Regions from separate parts of the Paenibacillus barengoltzii G22 genome, predicted to be linked through region 1. Evidence: a T-box and tRNA genes for the amino acid it is inferred to sense, from the RefSeq annotation. Region 1 holds a T-box; the other holds one or more tRNA genes.
The links. A T-box is a leader RNA that pairs with one kind of tRNA and senses whether it is charged. The one in region 1 lies ahead of tyrS (tyrosine--tRNA ligase), so its partner is inferred to be a tRNA-Tyr.
Positions count from the first base shown of each region.

Region 2: it has a tRNA-Tyr gene. The T-box ahead of tyrS (tyrosine--tRNA ligase) is inferred to sense a tRNA for this amino acid. The anticodon was not compared.

Region 1 is NZ_KE159652.1:1,067,118-1,078,655, reverse strand. Features, by position in the region: gene C812_RS05000 (hypothetical protein) at 1-108, opposite strand, end outside; gene C812_RS04995 (diguanylate cyclase) at 289-2,283, opposite strand; gene rpsD (30S ribosomal protein S4) at 2,751-3,350, shown strand; gene C812_RS04985 (HIT family protein) at 3,403-3,828, opposite strand; gene tyrS (tyrosine--tRNA ligase) at 3,970-5,223, opposite strand; T-box leader at 5,293-5,561, opposite strand; gene C812_RS04975 (transglycosylase domain-containing protein) at 5,733-8,852, shown strand; gene acsA (acetate--CoA ligase) at 9,326-11,050, opposite strand; gene C812_RS04965 (GNAT family N-acetyltransferase) at 11,363-11,538, shown strand, end outside.
Region 2 is NZ_KE159652.1:245,347-256,884, reverse strand. Features, by position in the region: gene C812_RS01285 (GxGYxYP domain-containing protein) at 1-367, shown strand, start outside; partial or broken gene C812_RS01280 (ABC transporter ATP-binding protein) at 444-2,204, opposite strand; gene C812_RS01275 (ABC transporter permease) at 2,324-3,793, shown strand; partial or broken gene C812_RS01270 (ABC transporter permease) at 3,866-4,999, shown strand; gene C812_RS01265 (ABC transporter substrate-binding protein) at 5,101-6,933, shown strand; gene C812_RS01260 (metallophosphoesterase) at 7,023-8,381, opposite strand; gene C812_RS01255 (MarR family winged helix-turn-helix transcriptional regulator) at 8,449-8,886, opposite strand; tRNA gene C812_RS01250 (tRNA-Leu) at 9,037-9,116, opposite strand; tRNA gene C812_RS01245 (tRNA-Leu) at 9,138-9,223, opposite strand; tRNA gene C812_RS01240 (tRNA-Cys) at 9,234-9,307, opposite strand; tRNA gene C812_RS01235 (tRNA-Gly) at 9,319-9,393, opposite strand; tRNA gene C812_RS01230 (tRNA-Gln) at 9,399-9,470, opposite strand; tRNA gene C812_RS01225 (tRNA-His) at 9,493-9,568, opposite strand; tRNA gene C812_RS01220 (tRNA-Trp) at 9,600-9,673, opposite strand; tRNA gene C812_RS01215 (tRNA-Tyr) at 9,681-9,766, opposite strand; tRNA gene C812_RS01210 (tRNA-Thr) at 9,770-9,845, opposite strand; tRNA gene C812_RS01205 (tRNA-Phe) at 9,866-9,941, opposite strand; tRNA gene C812_RS01200 (tRNA-Asp) at 9,958-10,034, opposite strand; tRNA gene C812_RS01195 (tRNA-Met) at 10,070-10,143, opposite strand; tRNA gene C812_RS01190 (tRNA-Val) at 10,162-10,237, opposite strand; tRNA gene C812_RS01185 (tRNA-Glu) at 10,324-10,395, opposite strand; tRNA gene C812_RS01180 (tRNA-Ser) at 10,408-10,499, opposite strand; tRNA gene C812_RS01175 (tRNA-Asn) at 10,573-10,645, opposite strand.

The DNA of each region.
Region 1 (11,538 bases):
CGCTTCGTTGATCCCGCATGACGCCAGGATTACCGTAACTAGCAGGCCGCCGATGACCTTCCCTAACCGATATTTATACGTAGGCCATCTCCGTGATATCCCCTTCATACGCAAGCCCCCGCCTGAAAAAATAAACCGGTTCTCCACCGGAGCATTCCTTATGCTAGTTCTAGCAGTATCCTGCCACGGGGACGGTCGCTCTATTCGCAGGTTCGTCCGATGATCCAAAAAAGAACGCTCCCGCCGTCCATAAATCCGGCGTAGAGCGTTCTCTACCAATTACACCATTTACAAGGAAGGGGCGTCTTCTCTGGAGCCGATTTGCGTCTGGTTCCGCCCATTGTTCTTCGCTTTATACAGTGCCATATCCGCCACATAGAACAGTGACTCCACACTAAGCTTCTCATCGTCTTTTCCCCACTCAGCGATCCCGCATGAGACGGTCACCGGCGGATCGGTATCCATCGCGACACGCAACCGGATCGTTTCTGCGATTTCGTAGCTGTTCTCTGCGCTCGCACCGGGCAGGTACACGGCCAACTCTTCGCCCCCCCAACGGGCGGCGATATCGGTCTTGCGGATCGAGTTCTTGACGATGGAGCACACCTGCTTCAGGATTTTGTCCCCAGTTTGGTGCCCAAACGTGTCATTGACCTGCTTAAACTGATCGATATCTACGATGATTAAGGAACCGTTCGCGTCTCTTTTCTGAAATTCCTTAATCGCATCATCAACATAATGGCGGGCATAAAGCCCCGTCAGCATATCCCGATTCGCCATCCGGCGTACCTCCGCATGCAACGACGCGTTGGCAATGGCCAGCCCGATATGGGAGGATAGGACCTGCAGCAGCTTATAATTATCATAGGAGAAGAAGCGTGGCTTGCGGTGAGCCAGCATAATGACCCCGATCACTTCACCCCGGACGAATAAAGGTGCAGTGATCAGCGAGCGGGAGTTCGTCTCCTCCATAAATCTTGAGGTTACCTTCCCGTAGGCTTGGAAGTCCGACAAGATGATCGGTTCCTGCGTGGAATAGACCAGCCCGCTGAATCCATAGGTCATCGAAAAATGCTCTTTCGACAGCCCCGGCACGTTGCAAGACATAATCTCAAACGTTTCTGTATGTTTGTTGACTTGAGAAATGCAGCAATATTCCGCTTGGAAGATCGATAGAAGCTCTTCGGTTGCAAATTGGAATACTTCCTTGAGCCGCAAACTTTGATTCAGTCGTTTCGTTAGTTCGTTAATCAACCTCAGCTCGTTAATTAGCAAGTTTGACTGTTCATACAGCTTCGCATTCTCAAATGCAGTGCCGGCCGTATCGGCCAACATGCTGATCAGCTGTAAATCCACATCATCGATCTCTTCCCGTTCGATTTGCAAATGGAAAACCCCGTACACCCCTTGTTTTCCGCTGAGAGGTACGGCGATTTCCAAACTGCTCTCGCCATCTCCCGTTGAGTCTATGATGTTCCTAGTTTGCATGCGCCCCTCCATGAATGCCCTCACGAGCAGTTCATCGCCTTGTCCAAGCAATTGAAATGATTTAACTCGCGGATCGAAGCTTACATGGTCCTGGGACATCAGCAACTCCAGACGGGCATTCGGATACATGTTGGACACCCGCTCGAACACCTCGGTCAGCACCGAATCTACGTCGATCTTATCATGAAGCTTCTGCACCATTTGAAACAGCTTGGAACGGCGCTGCTCCTCCCGTTTGGCTTGCTGTTGGATGCGCACCAAATCCGTAATGAACATGCCCTCAAAGCAACGATAAAAACAAGTTTGATACAGCCGAGCTGTCATCTTGGCAAACAAGAGCGCCTCTGATGTACAGCTCTCACGCATGAGACAGCCAATCATCGCAAACAACTCGCCATGAATGCGCGTATGCACCGGTACTGCCGCATAAACGCCGTCGGCTTTCTGGACTGCGATGGCTTTGCGTTCACACAGGCTCTCCTTGATGACCTCTTCCATTCCGCTAGGCCAGGAACGTTCCAGCAGCTGCCGCGGGTTTAGTGAATCGATTAGCAGCTTCTCGCCGCAGCTGCCGGCAAGGAAGACATCGACCTCGCCGAGTTCCGGCATATCGGAAATCTGCTTGCGCCATTCTGCGAAGGCCTGTTTTAATATAGAATCAATATAAGGAAAATCGTGGACGGTAATATCGAGCTGCCGCAACCAATCTGTATGTTCGTTAAGATCATCAAGCCGCGGCAGGCCGGAAACGTTGTTCAGGTTCAGCATCGGCTGACCCAAGGATTGATCGGCCATAAAAATGCTCCTTTATATGTTACGTTGGAATTGTACCTCTCGACTGCAATAAATATTAAACGGACAAGCTCTTGCCCTCTGGAGTTCAAGCTTGTCCATCTCCGCCGTATCCGATCTGATATCTCTATTTTACTACCTTATTTAGGGTTTTGCATTATAAATCCTGCGGTTCAAGGCATTTTTTTGGGACTAAAGCCCTATCGACAAAAATCAGCCCATCTCAACAAAATCACTTATTGACTTTATAACCCCAATTCATATAATATATATTGTTGATGAAGACTGGATAGAGTCTTACTTAGGGCGTAACGCATGCGAGCACCCTCTCGGTTTTTGTTGCTGACGGGACAGCGGCTGAACTTTCCTGTCAGGGAGCGTATCATGATCTATCCTTCGCTCAACCAAACAAAACCCGCGCAAGTAGAACCCTAGACGAAATTTAACTAACAAAGGAGTCTACCTATACAATGGCACGTTACACTGGTCCTAAATTTAAACTCAGCCGCCGTCTTGGCATTTCCTTGAGCGGCACTGGCAAAGATTTGAAGCGTCCGTTCCCTCCGGGGCAACACGGTCCTAACCAACGCAGAAAAGTAAGTAACTACGGAGCACAATTGCTCGAGAAGCAAAAACTGCGCCACATGTACGGTTTGGGTGAGAAGCAATTCCGCACCCTGTTCGAGAAAGCGCAGCACATGCCTGGTATCGCGGGCGAAACGTTCATGATCTTGCTTGAAAGCCGTTTGGACAACCTGGTTTACCGTCTGGGCTTCGCGAACTCTCGTGCAGGTGCACGTCAGCTCGTATCCCACGGTCACGTAACGGTTAACGGCAAGAAAGTAGACATCGCTTCTTACCGCGTTAACGTTGGCGACGTTATCGGCCTGCGTGAAAGAAGCCGCGGTCTCTCTTCCGTGAAGGAAGCTCTGGAGAACCGCACACATCTTCCAGCTTACCTGGAATTCAACGACACGACGCTGGAAGGCAAATACATCCGTTTGCCAGAACGTTCCGAGCTGTCGCAAGACATCGACGAGAAGCAAATCGTCGAATTCTACAACCGTTAAGATTCGTATAAGCAAACCGACCCAAGTCGATAACGACTTGGGTCGGTTTTATTTATTTCTGTATGTTTCCAAGTTTGATAATCGAGCAAATCGCTTGCAAGGTTTCCCGATCCGCTCGTTCGGTATGTTCATTAAGAGCGATCACGATTCCATCATCTTCATACCGTGGAATGACGTGAAAATGAACATGTCGGATATCTTGGTCAGCTAGCGGACCATTACTTTGAACTATGTTGTAAGCCATACAAAAATGACTCTCCTCAAGCCACCTACATACCGTAACTAACATATCAAACAAATCGTTTTGAAGATTAACATCGTCGATCAGATGAAGCTGCTCAATATGTTGCTTTGGTAAAATCAACAAATGTCCCTTCGTGGCCGGATACAGATCGAATATGCATAGAGAATACTTGGACTCGTGTAAAACAACGGCATCCCGCGAATTTATAACTTCGCAAAGTATACAATCGGTCATAGCAGATCCTTTCCAAAGAGGAACAGGAAAAGTTCCGTTCCTCTTTTAACTGTGATTATTGATGTTTGTACGCAAATATCGGAGAAGGATCTTTATATAAAGTCAGATCCTCAATTCCATTCCGGCTTTGTGAATATCCGATTATATTATTTGAAGCTTCGCGAATTTACGCTTGCCAACCTGGATGATCTCGCCGCCCGTCAACTCGACTTCGGCATTCGGGTCGCTGATCTTCGCTTCGTTCAGCTTCACCGCGCCCTGCTGGATGCTGCGTCTTGCTTCCCCATTGGAGGCAGCGAATCCGATCAGTGTCAGCAGCTTGATCAAACGGATTTTACCATTGTCCAGTTCAGCAGCAGGAATTTCTTTCTCTTCAATATCTTCCGGCAGCGCCCGTTGCTGGAACACAGTGACGAAATGCTCTTGCGCCGCATCGGCGGCTTCCTGACCATGGTACATCCGGACAAGCGTATGAGCCAGTTTCATCTTGGCATCGCGTGGATGCACGGCCCCCGATTTAAGACCTTCCGTAAGCTCTGCCAGCTCTTCGAGAGACAGGTCAGTCACCAACTCAAAGTACTTCGTCATCAGCTCGTCCGGCACGGACATCGCTTTACCGTAGATTTCGTTTGGCGCTTCATCAATACCGATGTAGTTGCCAAGGCTCTTACTCATCTTCTGCACGCCGTCCAAGCCTTCGATGATTGGAGTCATGATGGCCACTTGCGTGTCTTTGCCATATTCCTTCTGCAGCGTCCGGCCCATGAGCAGGTTAAACTTCTGGTCCGTTCCCCCCAGCTCGATATCGCTCTCCAGCGCCACCGAATCCATGCCTTGCATCAGCGGGTAGAAAAACTCATGGATGCTGATCGGCTGACCGCTTGTATACCGTTTCGTAAAATCGTCGCGTTCCAGCATACGTGCCACGGTTACCTTTGCGGACAGCTTCACGACGTCGGCAAACGTCATCGGTGCAAGCCACTCCGAGTTAAAGTTGACTTGCGTTTTTTCCGGGTCCAGAATTTTAAAAATTTGCTTCCGGTACGTTTCCGCATTCCGTTGCACGTCTTCTTCGGATAATTGCTTGCGAGTTTCCGATTTACCGGTCGGGTCGCCGATCCGTCCCGTAAAATCGCCGATGATCAACTGCACCTGATGGCCCAGCTCCTGAAACTGCCGCAGCTTCTGCATCACCACCGTGTGACCGATATGAATATCCGGTGCGGACGGGTCCAACCCCAGCTTTACTTTGAGCGGCTTGCCGGTTACAACTGACTTGATGACTTTTTGCTTCAATTCATCCTCCGGCACGATCTCCACGACACCGCGGGAAATTACCTGAAGCTGGCGTTCCACCTCGGCCTGCTGGGCCGCGCTTAATTCTTCCCATTTCATTGCTCTTCTTACCTCCATATTCATTAGACCTGCTTAAGAAATCTAAACGCAAAAAAGCTCCTTCTCATCCCAAGGGACGAGAAGGAGCACTCGCGTTACCACCCTAATTAAAACCGCTTGCGGTTCCTGCAGCAAATTGCCAGACGTACCGATGACGGTTTTCACTTCATTCACATAACGGGATATCCCGGTACCGGACTACTAGCGCATCTTGACGCGCGTTCCCCCGGACGGCTCCAGACGGTAATTCAAAAGCGATCCGCTCATCGGTTCGCAGCAACCACCGATTCTCTGAGCAGCGGGAATCCGCCTTCTACTGAGTCTTTCTAAGCCTTTGTCGATTTGCAATTTAAAATATTATATAACATAGATGCATTCCCTAAGTCAAATCTACGAAAGCTAGGTCATAAGCAGGAAGTCGGATTCGTCACACGCCAAAATACGCTGAAAAAACATCCAAATCCCCTTTTTTATGCTATAATGTTGCTGTTTATAAAGGAGGATCATGCATGGATCATGAGAACGACAAAAACTCCGGCAAGCTGCGGCGCAATAAACGGAGCGAAAAAACCGCAAAACCCGCCCGGAAGCGCAAAAAAGGCAGATTAGCCTGGGCGATTGTGGGTTGGCTCGTTCTGTTTGGATTTGCCGGCGCTCTGTTTGCCGGTGGAGCCGTATTCGGATACGTATCCTCCATCGTTAAGGACGATCCGGTGCGGTCGCGTGCCGACATTGAAGCAAAAATCAATCATAATGAAATGACCGGCTTCGCCTATTTCCGTGACGGCCAGCCGATCGGCCAGCTGCGATCGGAAGAGGATCGCCGTCCTGTCACCTATAAAGAAATCCCGCAAATCGTGATCGATGCTGTAATCGCTATCGAGGACAATCACTTTGAAGAACATATTGGGATCGACTTTAAGGGGACGTTGCGGGCGGTGAAGCAACGGGTGCTCAAAGAGGACGTGCAGACCGGCGGCAGTACGCTGACTCAGCAGCTGGCGCGGCGCGTGTTCCTGAACCTGGATAAGACCGAAGACCGGAAGATTAAGGAAATGCTGCTCGCACTTCGGTTGGAGCGTTTTTTATCCAAGGAAGAAATCATTACAGCTTATTTGAATAAGGTTCCCTTCGGCAACGGTTCGAACGGGTATCAGGTTTACGGCATTAAAGCCGCGGCCAAAGGGCTCTTCAACGTCAGCAATCTGTCGGACTTGAATATCGCCCAAGCGGCCTATTTGGCGGGTCTGCCTCAGCTTCCCTCTACCTATTCCGCTTTTAACGGCAAAGGGGAGTTTAACGAGGAGGCGTTCGGGCGGGCGGTCAAACGCCAGCAGCTGGTGCTGCAACGTATGCTTGAGGAGAACAAAATCACGCAAGCGCAATACGATGAAGCGATGGCCTTCGATATCAAAGGATCGCTGGCCAAGCCAACGAAGAAGGCGTATGACACGTTCCCGTATCTGATGCTGGAGACGGAACGTCAAGGTGCCATTGTCCTGGCGATGCTCAACAATCCGGAGATGACCAAAGAAGAGATTGCCGCCAACTCCGCCATCCTCGAGGAAGCTCGGCAGGAGTTGCTGACCGGGGGATACCGAGTGTACACGACCATCGACAAGAAGGTCTACAACGCTATGCACAAGGTATCGGAGAACGCGGACAATTTCTCTCCGTACAGTGAGAAGAAGGGGCTGGAGCAGGTCGCCTCGATGATGATCGATAACAAGACCGGCGCAATCCTTGGCATGATCGAAGGCCGCGACTTCTATACGGAGCAAATGAACTATGCAACGCAAATGAAACGGCAACCCGGCTCTACGATGAAGCCGATCGCCGCTTATTTACCGGCGCTTGAAGAAGGGTTAGTTCAGCCCGCATCGATCATTGATGATTCGCCGATTATTTTGAAGGACTACCAAAAAGGCTTCCACATCCCGGTGAACTCCAGCGGCGGCTATAAAGGGCTGGTGACCGCGCGGACCGCTTTGAATGAATCGCGGAATATCCCAGCGCTTAAAGTTTTCAACAATATCGTGGGCATCGACAAAGCTTGGGACTTTGCCAAGAAGCTGGGCATCACCACATTGGAAGAAGAGGATTACCATGCGCAAACCGGTGTACTTGGCGGCTTGAAGTATGGCGTCACCGTTGAAGAACTGACCAATGCGTACAGTTCTATCGCTAACGGGGGGCAGTTTACCGACGCATATATGATAGAGAAGATTACCGATGCGAAAGGCAACATCGTCTACAAACATGAGGTGAAGCCGGAGCGAGTCTTCTCCGAGCAAACGGCTTACCTGATGACCGATATGCTTCGCACCGTTATCACGGACGGCACCGGCAAATCGATCAAGAGTGACTTCAAGAAATATGGCAAAATCCCGGTTGTCGGCAAAACCGGAACCACACAAAACTATGCCGACGTCTGGTTCATGGGTTACTCGCCGGACGTCACGCTGGGCGTATGGATCGGGTATCGCGAACCGGTGAACACGCTGTCGGAGGCCGGCAAATCCCGGGCGCGCAAAATTTGGGCGCTCGTGATGAACGAGGTTACCGATAGCAGACCGGAATTGTTTACGACCGAAGCGTTCACGAAGCCGGACGGCATCGTGAAGAAGACAGTTTCCGGCTACAGCGGGAAGTTGCCTACCCAGTTGACCCAACAGGCCGGGAAGCTGGTTACGGATATTTTTAATGCGAAATATGTGCCAACCGAACCGGACGACGTATTGATTCGCGCCAAGTACGTGACATACGAAGGCATCAACTACGTGCCGCTCGAAACAACGCCTTCGGATATGCTTCGTGAGAAAGTTGTCGTGAAGCGCGAGACGCCGATCGAAGTGCTCAAGGAACAACTGGAGCAGGCGTTCGCCGGAATGTCCGGCAGTCACAAACCGCTGAGCTTCTACTTGCCGAAGGATGCCGGGGAGGATGCGCCTTACAAGCCAGATCCTCGTGTCGACGATGGTCAGGCACCAGCGCCTCCGGCGAATGTTGCCTTGTCTGCAGGCAGTGGAGCAGCGACGATCACGTTTAATGAAAATACGGAAAAAGACGTCGTCGGTTACCGTTTGTACCGCGCGGATGACGGCGTGACGTTCCAGTATACTGGGAAAGCCGCACTGGTTGGAGATCCGGCGGTAATTACCGACGATCGATCCGTTGGCTTCACCACCGCGTACTACGTCACGGCCGTTGATGTGGCCGGCAAGGAATCGGCGCCAAGCGCGATCGTTAACGTCTTTGGCGGCGGCGTATTCCCGGGCGACGGTTCGACGCCGGATACGCATGGTGAAATGCCAGGCGGCAGCGACGGCGGTATCATTGGCGACAATGGCAACAACGGTCCATTACCTTCATCGCCAGCTAACGTGAGCGTGAAGCAGGACGACCGCGGATTCACGGTGAGCTGGGATGCGAACGGTCCCCTTGACCTGGTGACGAGCTACAACGTCTACGTGTCCGATGCCCAAGGCGGCACCTACACGAAGGTCGGCTCCACCTCGGACCCGCACTTCTCGTTCAAGACCGACTCCAGCTCCGTCTGGATCCAAGTCACCGCCGTCAACGTGCTGGGTGAATCCCCGCCGTCGGCGCCGGTGCAGTATAGTAAATAGCGAAAAAGCAGCAGGTGTGTGCCTGCTGCTTTTTTGTGTGGGATTAGTTTTCAGCCAGAACTCCGTTGTCCGTTGAAATATATATGATTTTTCGAGTATATTTGGTGGCATCCCCCCGTTTGGCGGCAATATACTCGATTTTTCATATAGAATCTCAAGCTTTGGGCTTCAGGAGGGTGATTCTATATGAAATTTCATATAGAATTGGTTAAATTCGCCGGATTCCTGAGAATATACTTGATTTTTCATATAGAATTCCGTTTTGGCGGAAGAGGGTGTGCTCCCGGACCGGACCAGACCGAACCGGACTAGACCAGTTCAAGCCAAACCGAGCCCGGGACAGACAAGACCAGTCCAATTCAGTCCAGACTCAACCCGCTCCCAAACCTAACGGCCGATCCCTCCCCCACCTTAACCAAAAAAATCCCCTCAAGCCTCAGCTTGAAGGGATATTCCTATCTATTCCAAATACCTTAATCCTCGATCGTCGACAAATCGCCGGCTGGGAGGTTGAGCTCCCAGGCTTTAAGCACACGGCGCATGATTTTGCCGGAGCGGGTCTTCGGCAGTTTGTCTTTGAACTCGATTTCACGCGGAGCGGCGTGGGCGGACAGTCCTTCCTTGACGAACCTGGCGATTTCCGCCTTCAGCTCCTCGGACGGCGTGAAGCCCTCGCGCAGCGAAATAAACGCCTTGATGATCTCTCCACGCACCGGATCCGGCTTCCCGATCACCCCTGCTTCTGCAACAGCCGGATGCTCGACGAGCTTGCTCTCGACCTCAAACGGACCAATCCGTTCGCCGGAGGAGTTGATCACGTCGTCGATCCGACCCTGGAACCAGAAGTATCCGTCCTCGTCCATATAGGCCGTATCGCCGGAAATGTACCAGCCCGGGATGCGGAAATACTCCTCGTACTTCGGCGCGTTGTTCCAAATCAGCCGCATCACCGACGGCCACGGGGTGCGAATCGCCAGGTTCCCCATCCGGTACGGCGGCAGCTCCTTCCCGTTATCGTCAATAATCGCCGCTTGAATGCCAGGCACTGGTCTGCCCATCGATCCCGGTTTGATCGGCATCGACGGGTAATTACAGATGAGCTGGCCGCCCGTTTCCGTCATCCACCAGGTGTCATGGATGCGGCGGTTATACACCTTCATCCCCCAACGAACAACCTCTGGATTTAGCGGCTCACCCACCGACAACACATGGCGCAACGACGACAGATCATATTGCTTAATGATATCCTGTCCAGCTCCCATCAGCATCCGGAATGCCGTAGGCGCGCTATACCACACGGTGACTTTGTACTTCTGAATCGTTTCGTACCAATCTGCCGGGCTGAAGCGACCGCCGCGCACAACGTTGGTCACCCCATGCAGCCACGGGGCAAAAATCCCATAAGAGGTGCCAGTTACCCATCCCGGGTCCGCCGTACACCAATAAATGTCGTCTTCCTTCAGGTCCAGCACGACATGGCCAGTATGATAATGCTGAATCATGGCATTATGCACATGGTAAACCCCTTTGGGTTTGCCAGTTGAACCCGATGTATAATGCAAAATCAGGCCATCTTCGCGGTTCACCCACTCGATCTCGGCCTCAGGGGATGCGGCTTCCATCTCCGCCTTATAATTAACGATACCGTCCCCGGCCTTCACATCGTCGCCTACAACGATGATCGTCCGCAGCGTTGGCAGCTCTTCGCGCTTCACCCGCGGCAGCAACGCCGGCGTCGTGACCAGCGCAACCGCACCGCTGTCCTCCAAGCGATCCTTAACCGCCGTTTCCATAAACGCCTCAAACAACGGCCCAACCACCGCACCAACTTTCAGCGTGCCCAATACACTCACATAGAGCTCCGGCGTCCGCGGCATAAAGACGAAGACCCGATCCCCTTTTGTGATTCCGTATTTGCGCAGCACGTTGGCAAACCGGTTGGTCAGCCCTTGCATGTCCTCGTACGTGTACGACTCCTCACGCGTCGGATCACTGAACAACAGCGCCGTGCGCGAGCCCTTGCCCGCATCGACATGGCGGTCGATCGCCTCGTACGCCATGTTGACTTTGCCAGTGACGTACCAGGAGAACTTCTTCTCGACATCCTCCCACTTAAAGTTCTTATACGCCTCTTCGTAGTTGCCCATATTGGACGACGGAACGCCCGATGAAATGACTTCCCCTTGCAGTTGACTCATCGTTTCATCCTCCCTTAATCTTTGGAAATCTCCAAGCAATAGATCAAAGTTTATGAAAACGGATACATAGCAACGTAAGTTGAAAGCTTTGTTTAGCGTCATGGGTGTGGGCATCCGTTTTGATCGAAAAAGCAACGACAGAACTTAAACAACTGAGGCGATTTACGAGGACAACGATCACACGAGCGGACTGAAAATGTGAAAATTTTATGTCGGAGAACATTATAGCACACGTTTTTACACACAGGCTACACTTTTCATTTTTTCTTTTTTCTGTTATAAGTGAGGGGAACGAGCAAAGGAGGCGGTTCCATGGAGCATAAAAAAACGTATATCCGCCACACCCTGCCCCATCAGCAACGTGAAATTGTTGTGGAAGGACCCGTATCCCCTTCCCATCTTCAAACCTTAACCATGCATCCCGATCTGGACGCATTCCGCAAGCCTGCTGATCAACATGCCGCGCTGGTGGAAATTGCCGGACTTCC
Region 2 (11,538 bases), 820 kb from region 1:
CGCCTATGAGCGCTACTACAAAGCCCCTGGCTTGTTCCTGAGTTGGGAAGATCGCCACGGCGTGGAAATCGTTAACGGTTCTCTGCCGGTATCCACGATTCAAGGCATCAGTACCGTCCAAGACGGCCTGCGCGTCCTGGAACAAGCGAAAGCGAATTGGGACGGTAAGTCCCCGCTGTTCGTATCGCTGGGGCTGCTGGCTTGGAGCCTGACGCCTTCGGATGTGGTCGCCATGACGGAAGCCCTCGGACCGGAATTTGAAGTGGTACGAGGCGATCATTACTTCACCCTCATTCGTCAGGCTAACGGGTTGTCCGTGAAGCCGCATTCGCTGGAAATGGACGAAGAGCCAGCTGCGGTACAATAATTTTTAAACCTCAAAAAGGTCTGCATAGCCAGCTGATGTCAGCTGATATGCAGACCTTTTGATTTTCTCCAAATTATTAAATCGCAACCTTCTTGCCTTCCGTTGGCAAAGCCACCCAGTGCCCCTTGGACACTTCGACCAGTTGGGAGTTCTCCAGATCATACTTGTCCACTTCCGTGGATTCTTCCACGATAGTCCGCCTCTTCTGCGACTCAACCTTCGGATCTGTAACCGGAACCGCAGCGAGCAGCGATTTGGTGTACTCATGCTGCGGATTGGCGTACAGTTCTTCGCTTTCGGCAAGCTCAACGATTTTCCCCATGTACATGACGGCAACACGATCGCTAATATGCTTTACCATCGATAGATCATGCGCAATAAACAAATAAGTCAGTCCTAATCGCTGCTGAAGCTCTTCTAGCAATTGAACCACCTGGGCCTGAATCGATACATCTAAAGCAGAAAGTGGCTCATCACATACAATAAACTTCGGGTCCACCGCAAGCGCCCGGGCAATGCCGATTCGTTGACGCTGACCTCCGGAGAACTCATGAGGATATCGTTCCGCGAAAGCCGGTTCTAGCCCCACCATATCGAGCAACTCTTCGATCCGCTTCTTCCTTTCCGTCCCGCTGCTGACCAAACGGTGCACATCCAGGGCTTCCCCGATAATATCTGCGACTCGAAGGCGTGGATTCAGAGAGGCATAAGGATCTTGAAAGATCATTTGCATGTACCGGCGCATCGTTTTCATTTCTTGTGCAGATAATCGATTAACCGCAATCCCTTGATAAAGGACGTCCCCTCCCGTTGGTTGATGAAGGCGCAGGATGGCGCGGCCGGTTGTGGATTTCCCGCTTCCCGACTCTCCTACTAACCCCAGGGTCTCCCCTTCGCGAATGTGAAAGCTGATATCGTTGACAGCTTTCAAAATATTTCCCTTCCCCAAATCAAAATACTGTTTCAAAGACTTCACTTCGATCAGCGGACGCTCTAAATTCGAGTTGTTCAGAATTAATGATGCGGGTTTTGCCCTTTTGGGTTCATCCAAACGCGGTAAGGCGTTTAGCAACTTGAGGGTATATGGATGCTGCGGATTCGCAAAGATCTCTTCCGTTGTCCCGCTCTCCACAATGGCGCCTTCCTTCATCACCACAACCCGATCACACATCCCGGCAACCACTCCTAAGTCATGGGTGATCAGAATGATGGAGGTGCCAAAACGCTCCTGCATTTGTTTCATCAAGCTAAGAATTTGCGCTTGAATGGTGACATCGAGTGCTGTCGTAGGTTCATCGGCAATGAGTAAAGCAGGCCGACAAGCCAAGGCAATAGCGATCATCACGCGCTGGCGCATCCCTCCGGAGAACTCATGGGGATATTGGTTATACCGCAGCTCGCTGTTTCGAATTCCAACCAACTTCAACATTTCAAGCGCTTGAAATTTAGCCTCTTTCTTGGACAGCTTCTGATGTTTGATCAGCCCTTCGGCAATTTGTTCCCCGATCTTCATCGTGGGGTTCAGTGAAGTCATTGGATCCTGGAAGATCATCCCGATATCCCGGCCGCGGATGCTCTCCATCTCTTTCTCCGAATAATTTGCTATCTTATTCCCTAGAAAAAAGATTTCGCCCTCTTTAATATCCGCAGGTGGAGTAGGCAACAGACGCATGATTGCGCGGGCTGTTACGCTCTTCCCGCTGCCGGATTCGCCGACGATGCCAAGCGTCTCCCCTTTTCTAACCTCGAAACTAACCCCCTTAACAGCTTCAACTTCCTGGTCCCGTGTCCGAAAGGATACGGATAAATTGCCTACCCGCAGTATCGTCTCCATCTTTACAACTTCCTCCCGTCCATCTCTGTGAAATCTACCGTTGACATCAAATAACTCCTAAAATAATATATACTATAACGATCGGAATAATGCAATTTGTGAATAAGAAAGGTGGATCATCCATGGAAGCCGCACCCGCGGCGAGAGCCGCTAATGCTGAACCAGTGAATGCAAAGCCCCGTTTCAATCGGAGAGTCGGGTCCATTTATGCCAAAATGATGCTAGATTCCTCCTATAAATATTTCTTGCTTCTCTTAGGAGCTCCGGTAAATCTCTTCGCCTTCTTCGTGTACTGGCTCCGGAAGCGTAATGATGCTTACCGGCTGCTGCTAGCGAATACGAGAAAGGAACTGCTTGCTTCCGGGTACAAGGATGAGCTAAAAGCGGAAATTCTGGAGCAACTGCGTCAGAAGCAGCGTTTCTTCGGGGAAACCGTATCACCGGAAAAAATAGAGCTGCTCGCAGAGAAAGAAGCAGAGGGTAAATTTCGGGAAGCCGTTCATGATGCCGCAGAGCAAAAAAGAATCCATCTGCATCTGGTACGAACCGATTTTGTTGGGACGTTTCAGGACTTGGTCGAACGCTCCTGGTTTCTTGCTCTTTCGCTTATTCCCGGCATCCTGATGTATTTGTTGATGTTTTTCTATAGCAGTCCTTATCTGAAATACATTTTCGAGCGATGCGTCATGGCCCTGTTCGTTATTGTGGGCGTATCCATCACGGTCTTCACGATCCTTTATTTATCGCCGATGAATCCTGCCGCCAATATTCTTGGAGAGACGGCAACGGAAGAGCAGATTGCACAGTTTAACAAAATCTATGGACTCGACCAATCCTACCTCGTGCAATTATGGAACACGATCAAAGGGATCGCGACCTTTGACCTTGGCAAATCGTTCGCCGGCAATGAACAGGTGACGGAGACGATTGCCCGTAAATTTCCGATTACACTGACGTTAACTACAATCTCGTTGTCGCTGGCGATTCTAATCGCCATTCCTGCGGGGATCCTGTCCGCCGTCAAACGCAATTCACTGTGGGACTATATATTGATGTTCATCGCGCTAATTGGCTTATCGATTCCGAGCTTTTGGCAAGGGTTGATCTTCATCTTGAATTTCTCGATCAAGCTCCACTGGTTGCCGGCGACCTTCAACCCGCAAAACGCGTTGTCGATCATCATGCCCACCCTTGTCTTGGGTACCGGACTCACAGCGGCCATCGCCAGGATGACGAGGTCCTCTACACTCGAAGTCATTGGCGAGGACTATATCCTTACCGCCAGAGCTAAGGGATTAAACAAGCGGCAGGTGTTGCTCAAACATGCAGTGCGTAATGCCCTCATTCCGATCGTAACCGTAATCGGCTTGCAATTTGGCGGAATGTTAGGCGGATCGGCCGTGACGGAGAAGGTGTTTAATATCAGCGGCATCGGCAGTTACATCGTAGATAAGCAGTTTGTTCCGGATATCCCCAGCATCATGGGCGGCGTGGTCTATACCGCGATAACGATCTCGATCATCAACGTAATTGTTGACGTTCTGTACGCTTTCTTCGATCCGCGAATTCGGACGAAAATGAAACAATACTGAAGCAGGTGCAAATGAGATATGGCCAAAGCCCTTTTTTCCTCAACCCGAAAATTTAACACCGAAGTGAAGCTCGCAGTGTACACCCTGTTCACAGGTGTGTTTGTAATTGCGCTGTCCGCCTTGAACTTGTTCAAACCCTATGTTTCAGACACTTTCCTTCCATCAATGTTTGTGCTAATGCTCATCGCGTTGTTTCACTTGATTGCACTTGTGCTCGTAGCCCGGTATACCGATGACCGTAGCGCAGCTCCTGGATTAGTCTGGATCGCGGTCTTATTGATTTTAACCTCTGTGACAGGCAATCTATTTGCTTTACTGCTTGGGGTGAATCTGCTGATCAAACTACGGAATCATGGCAATCCAGGGACCTACAAGTGGGAGGAAGTTTGGAGCAAGCTGACCCGGAGCACGCCGTCTATGCTTGGACTGTTCTTTATCATCCTTTTGTTTTCGCTCTCGGTATGCAGCTTTTTTACCTTTGATTACGCGATGGCCACCGAAAACAACTACAGCGCCATCCTGCAACGCCCAAGTTTAGCCTATCCGCTTGGTACGGATAATTTCGGTCGATGTCTGTTTTCACGAATCGTGTTTGGCGCTCGGATATCATTAGTTGTTGGCTTCCTTTCGACCGTTCTGCCATTCATAGTCGGCGGTGCTCTGGGAGCGATATCCGGATACTACGGGCGGCATACCGACAATATCATCATGCGGTTCTTGGACATTCTTTACGCTATACCGGGAATTTTGCTGGCGATTGCCATCATCGCGGCCTTTGGTGCTAATACGGTAAATCTCATCTTAGCGCTAAGCGTTGGTGCCATTCCGACCTATGCAAGAACGATGCGGGCTAACGTACTGCTCGTATCCACTTACGAATTTGTTGAGGCGGCCCGGGCTTTGGGAACTTCCAATGCCGCAATTATTTTCAAGCATATCGTGCCGGGGGCGCTGGCGCCGATGATCGTCAAGTCAACCTTAACGATTGGCACCGCCGTCATTTCTACCAGCAGTCTCAGCTTTCTTGGACTTGGCGTAGAGCCGCATATTCCGGAATGGGGCAATATTTTGAAGCTGGGCAGCACGTATCTGGAATCCCATTCCTACTTAGCCGTTTATCCTGGACTTGCCATCATTGCGCTTGTTCTGTCCTTTAACTTCTTGGGCGACGGGCTCAGGGATGCGTTAGATCCTAAACTTGGCTAACGTCATTTACACTTTTCTGGAGTGGTTATTCTTTCGTTTTTCGTCTGCGGAAAATGAATGAACATATTATTTTTTTACTTAATTGAGGGAGGAATTATAGAATGAAGAGAAAACCACTACTTATCTTGCTGATCGCTTTGATTTTGGTGGCCAGCGGATGCTCTGTGAAGACCAAGTCGGACGTAGCCGGCAACCAAAGTACCCCCAATGCAGAAGCGGAAAACACGGTAGATCAAACTCCTGTAGAAATAGAGCTGCTCGCCTCCAGCTCCAACGAATCCGATGTTAACATCATCCGAGACCAGTTGACCAAAAACGGCTTTAACGTGAAGTTGAATCTCCAACCGGATTACGGCAGCTTTAAAGCCCAACAAGACGCGGGTAACTTTGACATCGCTTTGTCCAGCTGGACGACTGTAACTGGCAACCCTGATTACGCCGTGAGATCGCTGTTCAAGACCGGCGGTGATTACAGCATCTTAGCCGATCCGGAAATTGATCAATTGATCGACAAAGCTGCAACTGAGACACCGGAGCAATACAAGGAGACTTATAAGCAATTTGAACAACGGCTGGTCTTTGACAAAGCCTATATCGCACCACTTTACATTTCTTTGAAGAGCCAAGCCATTAACAAAGACATTTTGAATCCAGCTAGCGTTAGATTGTCTAAATCCCGTGCCCTGGCCTGGGAGAGCATCGACTTCAACGATACGTCCAAACGCGATAAAGAACCACTGCTGCTTACGCAAGCGGCTTCCGTGTTAACATCCCTGGATCCCATCAAGGGCAACGACGGTTCCATTAACCAACTGAACACCAATATGTACGTTCGCCTGATCAACTTAACGGATGATGACCAAATTACTTCCGAAGGTTCCCTCTCCCATAACCACACCATCGCTGAAGGGAACTCGGAATACTATTTCCTGCTTCGGGATGATATCAATTTTGCAAAGATCGAAGACAAAAAAGCAGTCGACACAGGCGAGCGTGTAGGTGCTGACGACGTCGTCTTCTCCTTGCTGCGAGCAAAGGACAAAAATTCGGTACCCGATCATCGCACTTACAGCTTACATGAACATATCAAGAACGTAGAGATCGTCACGGACTTGTCTTCCCTAGATAAGATCCAACGAGCCGGCGGCGGCGGAAGTGTCAGAGAAGCGCTCGAGGCCGGATTGGAAACGAAAATTAAAGAGCTCGTTGCTGATAAGAACCAAGCTGACAATAAAGCTGGCAAATACCAGGTCGTCAAACTGACCACCACAGAGCCATTCCCGCAAGTTCTGAACTACTTGGGTCACCAGTCGGCAGGGATCGTGTCCAAGAAACAAGTCGAGAGCATCAATACGTATGACGTAGCTACCTTCGACGTGAACAAGGACGTTCCATACGGAGATCAGAACACTGTGACGGAAGGCCCTCAATACAACAACACTTTGTATGCCAGCGGACCGTACATTTTATCATCCAAGAACGACTACGAGGCCACCTTCTATAAAAATCCGGGATATCGGAAAGGCAGCGAATATGAGCCAAAAATCTCTACGGTAAAAGTTCGCTTTATCGCCGATGCCGACAGCGCTCTGTCCGCACTGCGCAACAGCGAAATCCACCTGTATTACGGCGTACCGGAAACGAAGTATGACATTGTTAAAGGCGACAGTAAGCTGCAACTGCAAACTATCGAAAGTAACGGTGTGACTTACCTGCTCTTTAATACCAAAGGACGTCCTGTTGCCGAAAGCGAGGATTTGCGTAAGGCCGTGCTTTATTCCATCAACCAGGATGAAATTCTAGCCTTCTACAATGGCAATAAGATCAAAGCGGCCTCTACGGTTAGCCCGTTGGTGAAGACCGGCAACGAGTTAATCGCGGATCCAGCGAAAGTGCAGGAGTTCTTAAACAAGTATCGGAGTGCTTCAAAATAAACCGTAGTAAGTAATGAATCAGCCCATCACACGATTTCTGAACAAGGACGTGTGATGGGCTTTTTTTCAAAGCTAAGGTTGAACCACCGTTAACTTAGCTCTCCCTCTGGGTTTGCTGTCGCTGCGGCCGCTCTCATAATATATGATTTGAAAGGTGCACCTTCTGGTGCCTGGCTCCAAAGCTGATATCCTTTGAACGACTTTAATTGGTCCATTGCGCTTGAATCTCTCCCTGCCATGGTTACGCGGTTTACCCTTCCAATAAATTCCGCCATGATCGTTAACTCTTCTGGAGATAAGGATTCCAGGATTGGTGACGATGACAAACGTTTATAGTATTTGGCTCTGGCCATTTTCAAAGTACGTTCTTCTTCATAATGAGTAAATTCCTGAAGCTGAGGATCCTTGACCGCTGCATACTTCGCCCATCCCTCTACGTCCAGCGGGTACGCTTTGTAATGAAACGTATGATCAGCCGGCGTATAATCAAGCACACCAAATAAATGAGGATAAGCGGCTAATGCCTCTTCCGAAATGTCATACACTGGCTGTTGAGCGACCTGCCGATCGATAACAATACTTTGCTGATGGCTATGGCCGCTTAACACCACTTGAATTCCAGCTTTCCGGAACACCTCCGTTGCTTCAGCACTGTTATTCAAAGTGAAGCCTTCCGATAACATTGCGCTGTGTACCAGTAAATTATGATGCATAACTGCAATTAGCTTAGCCCCATTATCTGCAGCAAGTTGTCCGCACCGCTCAATCCACTTCAGCGTTGACGGTGAAAGCCCCCCGTCCAGTTGCGGGTAGTTAATCTCTTCATTTCGCTTGTAACGCGCCGTGTCCAACATCAACAGCCACACCTCATCTGAAGGAGCCGCCAGGTAACTTAAGGTGCTTTTATCGACCGAAATCGCCTCGTTATAACCATAATCCGCATAAATCATACGAAACTGCTCCGGTGTGATGCTATCGGTTTTATATTGACTGCCTTCCTTAAACCTGCGAGCCCAGGGATTGAGAATATCGTGATTCCCGGGCACTACGTACACCCGGGCACCTGTGTTATCCAGATCCCGAAGCCGTTTCTCCAAATCTTTATGACTTTGATGTTCCCCATTATTGGTCAAATCTCCGCTAAACAGCACAATATCCGCTCTCCGCAGTGATACTTGATATTCCAGTGCCTGCATCAGCTCATCGCTGTATAGCAACTGCTTCCCATCTCCGTTTTCAACAAAGCTTTGAAAAGCACTGCCGCCATCGTTCAGGCTTTTAGCTAAGTAATGCATATCGGTGGCGGCAATCATTCGAAGGGGTTGTCCGGCAGGAAGACGCGAAGGACGCTCGTGTTCCCGCTTCTCTGCGATCGCACATCCAACTGCAGCAGTGAGTAATACAGCGAGAAAAAGGAGCTGCAGCGCATAGATCCATATATTCTTCATCAATGATTCACCTGCCCTAATCCGTTGAGCTCCCAATACTGTGTATATACACTATGAATGCAGAGCATTATTTGATGTTCCTCCGTAATTTCTGCAAGATCTGCTGTAAGCTCTTCAACTCATCAGCGGACAAGCATTCTTCTTCCAAAAAACGTTGGGCCTGATTCCAATAAGTCTCCGCCTGCTCCAGAACCGATATGCCTTTCTCAGTTAAATGAATTAAGTTCGCTCTCGAGGATGAAGAAGAGGTTATTTGGATAAGCCCTTTGTCCTCTAAAACTTTAAAATTTCTAACCAGCGTTGTCCGCTCCAAATCAAGTCCTTCAGAGACCTGGAGCATCGTACAAGCTCCTATACGCTTGATATATTGCAACAAGGTGTATTGCGTCACCTTCAGCCCACATGGTTTCATAACATCCTCATAGTATTGGGTCACAGCTCGGGAAGCCTGCCTTAAGTTCGCGCAGTAGCAAGCCAAATCACCTTTAGCAAATGCCTCAGCCATCTTCTTACTCCTTTCTGTGTGTAGATACACTCCAATGATGTGAAAAGTGTAACAATATAATCTACAGATTGTCAAGGAAGAGGATTACAAGTGCAAAATAAAAACAGTTCACTAGATCTTGGATCTAATGAACTGTTCTGTTAATTGTAATGCCGGTGAAGGGACTCGAACCCCCACGGTTTCCCTCACGATTTTGAGTCGCGCGCGTCTGCCAATTCCGCCACACCGGCACATATAAAATGAATTAAAAGTGCGGAAGACCAGACTTGAACTGGTACGGTAGTCACCTACCGCAGGATTTTAAGTCCTGTGCGTCTGCCGATTCCGCCACTCCCGCGAATTATCAATGGAGGCGCCACCCAGATTCGAACTGGGGATAAAGCTTTTGCAGAGCTGTGCCTTACCACTTGGCTATGGCGCCATAATATAGAATGGAGCGGACGACGGGAATCGAACCCGCGACCCTCGCCTTGGCAAGGCGATGCTCTACCGCTGAGCCACGTCCGCTTAAACTGGGGATATAGGATTCGAACCTATGCATGACGGAGTCAAAGTCCGTTGCCTTACCGCTTGGCTAATCCCCACTATATTTGATTGAGAAAGAAATGGGGCGATCGATGGGACTTGAACCCACGAATGCCGGAGCCACAATCCGGTGCGTTAACCCCTTCGCCACGACCGCCATAATATAAAGTTTATCAAGAGAGAAAAAGTGGCAGGGGCAGCAGGAATTGAACCCACACCAAAGGTTTTGGAGACCTTTGTTCTACCTTTAAACTATGCCCCTAGAAAACTGGTGGAGGCTGATGGATTCGAACCACCGAACTCGTAAGAGAACAGATTTACAGTCTGCTGCGTTTGGCCACTTCGCTAAGCCTCCACGTGGTGCCGGCGAGAGGACTTGAACCCCCAACCTACTGATTACAAGTCAGTTGCTCTACCAATTGAGCTACACCGGCTCTTCAACATAATTGTTGAATGGTGGCTCGGGACGGAATCGAACCGCCGACACGAGGATTTTCAGTCCTCTGCTCTACCAACTGAGCTACCGAGCCTTAATATGAAGTTAAATGGCGGAGCCGACGGGATTCGAACCCGCGGTCTCCTGCGTGACAGGCAGGCATGTTAGGCCTCTACACCACGGCTCCACACGAGAATAATGCCATCCTCTTCAAGAGGATAATTGCGGGGGCAGGATTTGAACCTGCGGCCTTCGGGTTATGAGCCCGACGAGCTACCGGGCTGCTCCACCCCGCGTCAGTATTAAAGATGTTATGGTGGAGGCTGAGGGGATCGAACCCCCGACCCTCTGCTTGTAAGGCAGATGCTCTCCCAGCTGAGCTAAGCCTCCATGGGAAAAGACAAGTTATATTGTACCAGACATCCCATTCATAAATCAAGTCAGTCAGCAAAAGAACTTGAAATGAAGGGAAGAAATGACCCGTAGGGGATTCGAACCCCTGTTACCTCCGTGAAAGGGAGGTGTCTTAACCCCTTGACCAACGGGCCATGTAATAATAATGGCGGAGAGAGAGGGATTCGAACCCTCGAGACGCTTGTGACGCCTACACGATTTCCAATCGTGCTCCTTCGGCCAACTCGGACACCTCTCCATGTGTTTTTGGGGCCCCCAGAAAGTAATCGGAATAAACTACAAAGCTTATCGTCACTTTCTGGGGACTTAGACTCCCCGAACAGGACTCGAACCTGTGACAACTCGATTAACAGTCGAGTGCTCTACCGACTGAGCTATCAGGGAACATTATAAAGTTATCAAGGTTTAATCCTTGAAAACTGGATACGAAACTCAACTGCATTTTAGAGTTTTTTGGATAAGCCCTCGACCGATTAGTACCTGTCAGCTCCATGCATTGCTGCACTTCCACCTCAGGCCTATCAACCTTGTCGTCTTCAAGGGGTCTTACATACTGGGAAATCTCATCTTGAGGGGGGCTTCACGCTTAGATGCTTTCAGCGCTTATCCCGTCCGCACTTAGCTACCCAGCTGTGCTCCTGGCGGAACAACTGGTGCACCAGCGGTGCGTCCATCCCGGTCCTCTCGTACTAAGGACAGCTCCTCTCAAATTTCCTACGCCCACGACAGATAGGGACCGAACTGTCTCACGACGTTCTGAACCCAGCTCGCGTACCGCTTTAATGGGCGAACAGCCCAACCCTTGGGACCTACTTCAGCCCCAGGATGCGATGAGCCGACATCGAGGTGCCAAACCTCCCCGTCGATGTGGACTCTTGGGGGAGATAAGCCTGTTATCCCCAGGGTAGCTTTTATCCGTTGAGCGATGGCCCTTCCATGCGGTACCACCGGATCACTAAGCCCGACTTTCGTCCCTGCTCGACTTGTCAGTCTCGCAGTCAAGCTCCCTTTTGCCTTTGCACTCTTCGAATGATTTCCAACCATTCTGAGGGAACCTTGGGGCGCCTCCGTTACTCTTTAGGAGGCGACCGCCCCAGTCAAACTGCCCACCTGACACTGTCCCCGTACCGGTTCACGGTACCAGGTTAGAACTCCGATACGATCAGGGTGGTATCCCAACGGCGCCTCCACCGAAGCTGGCGCTCCGGCTTCCTAGGCTCCCACCTATCCTGTACAAATCGTATCAAAGTCCAATATCAAGCTGCAGTAAAGCTCCA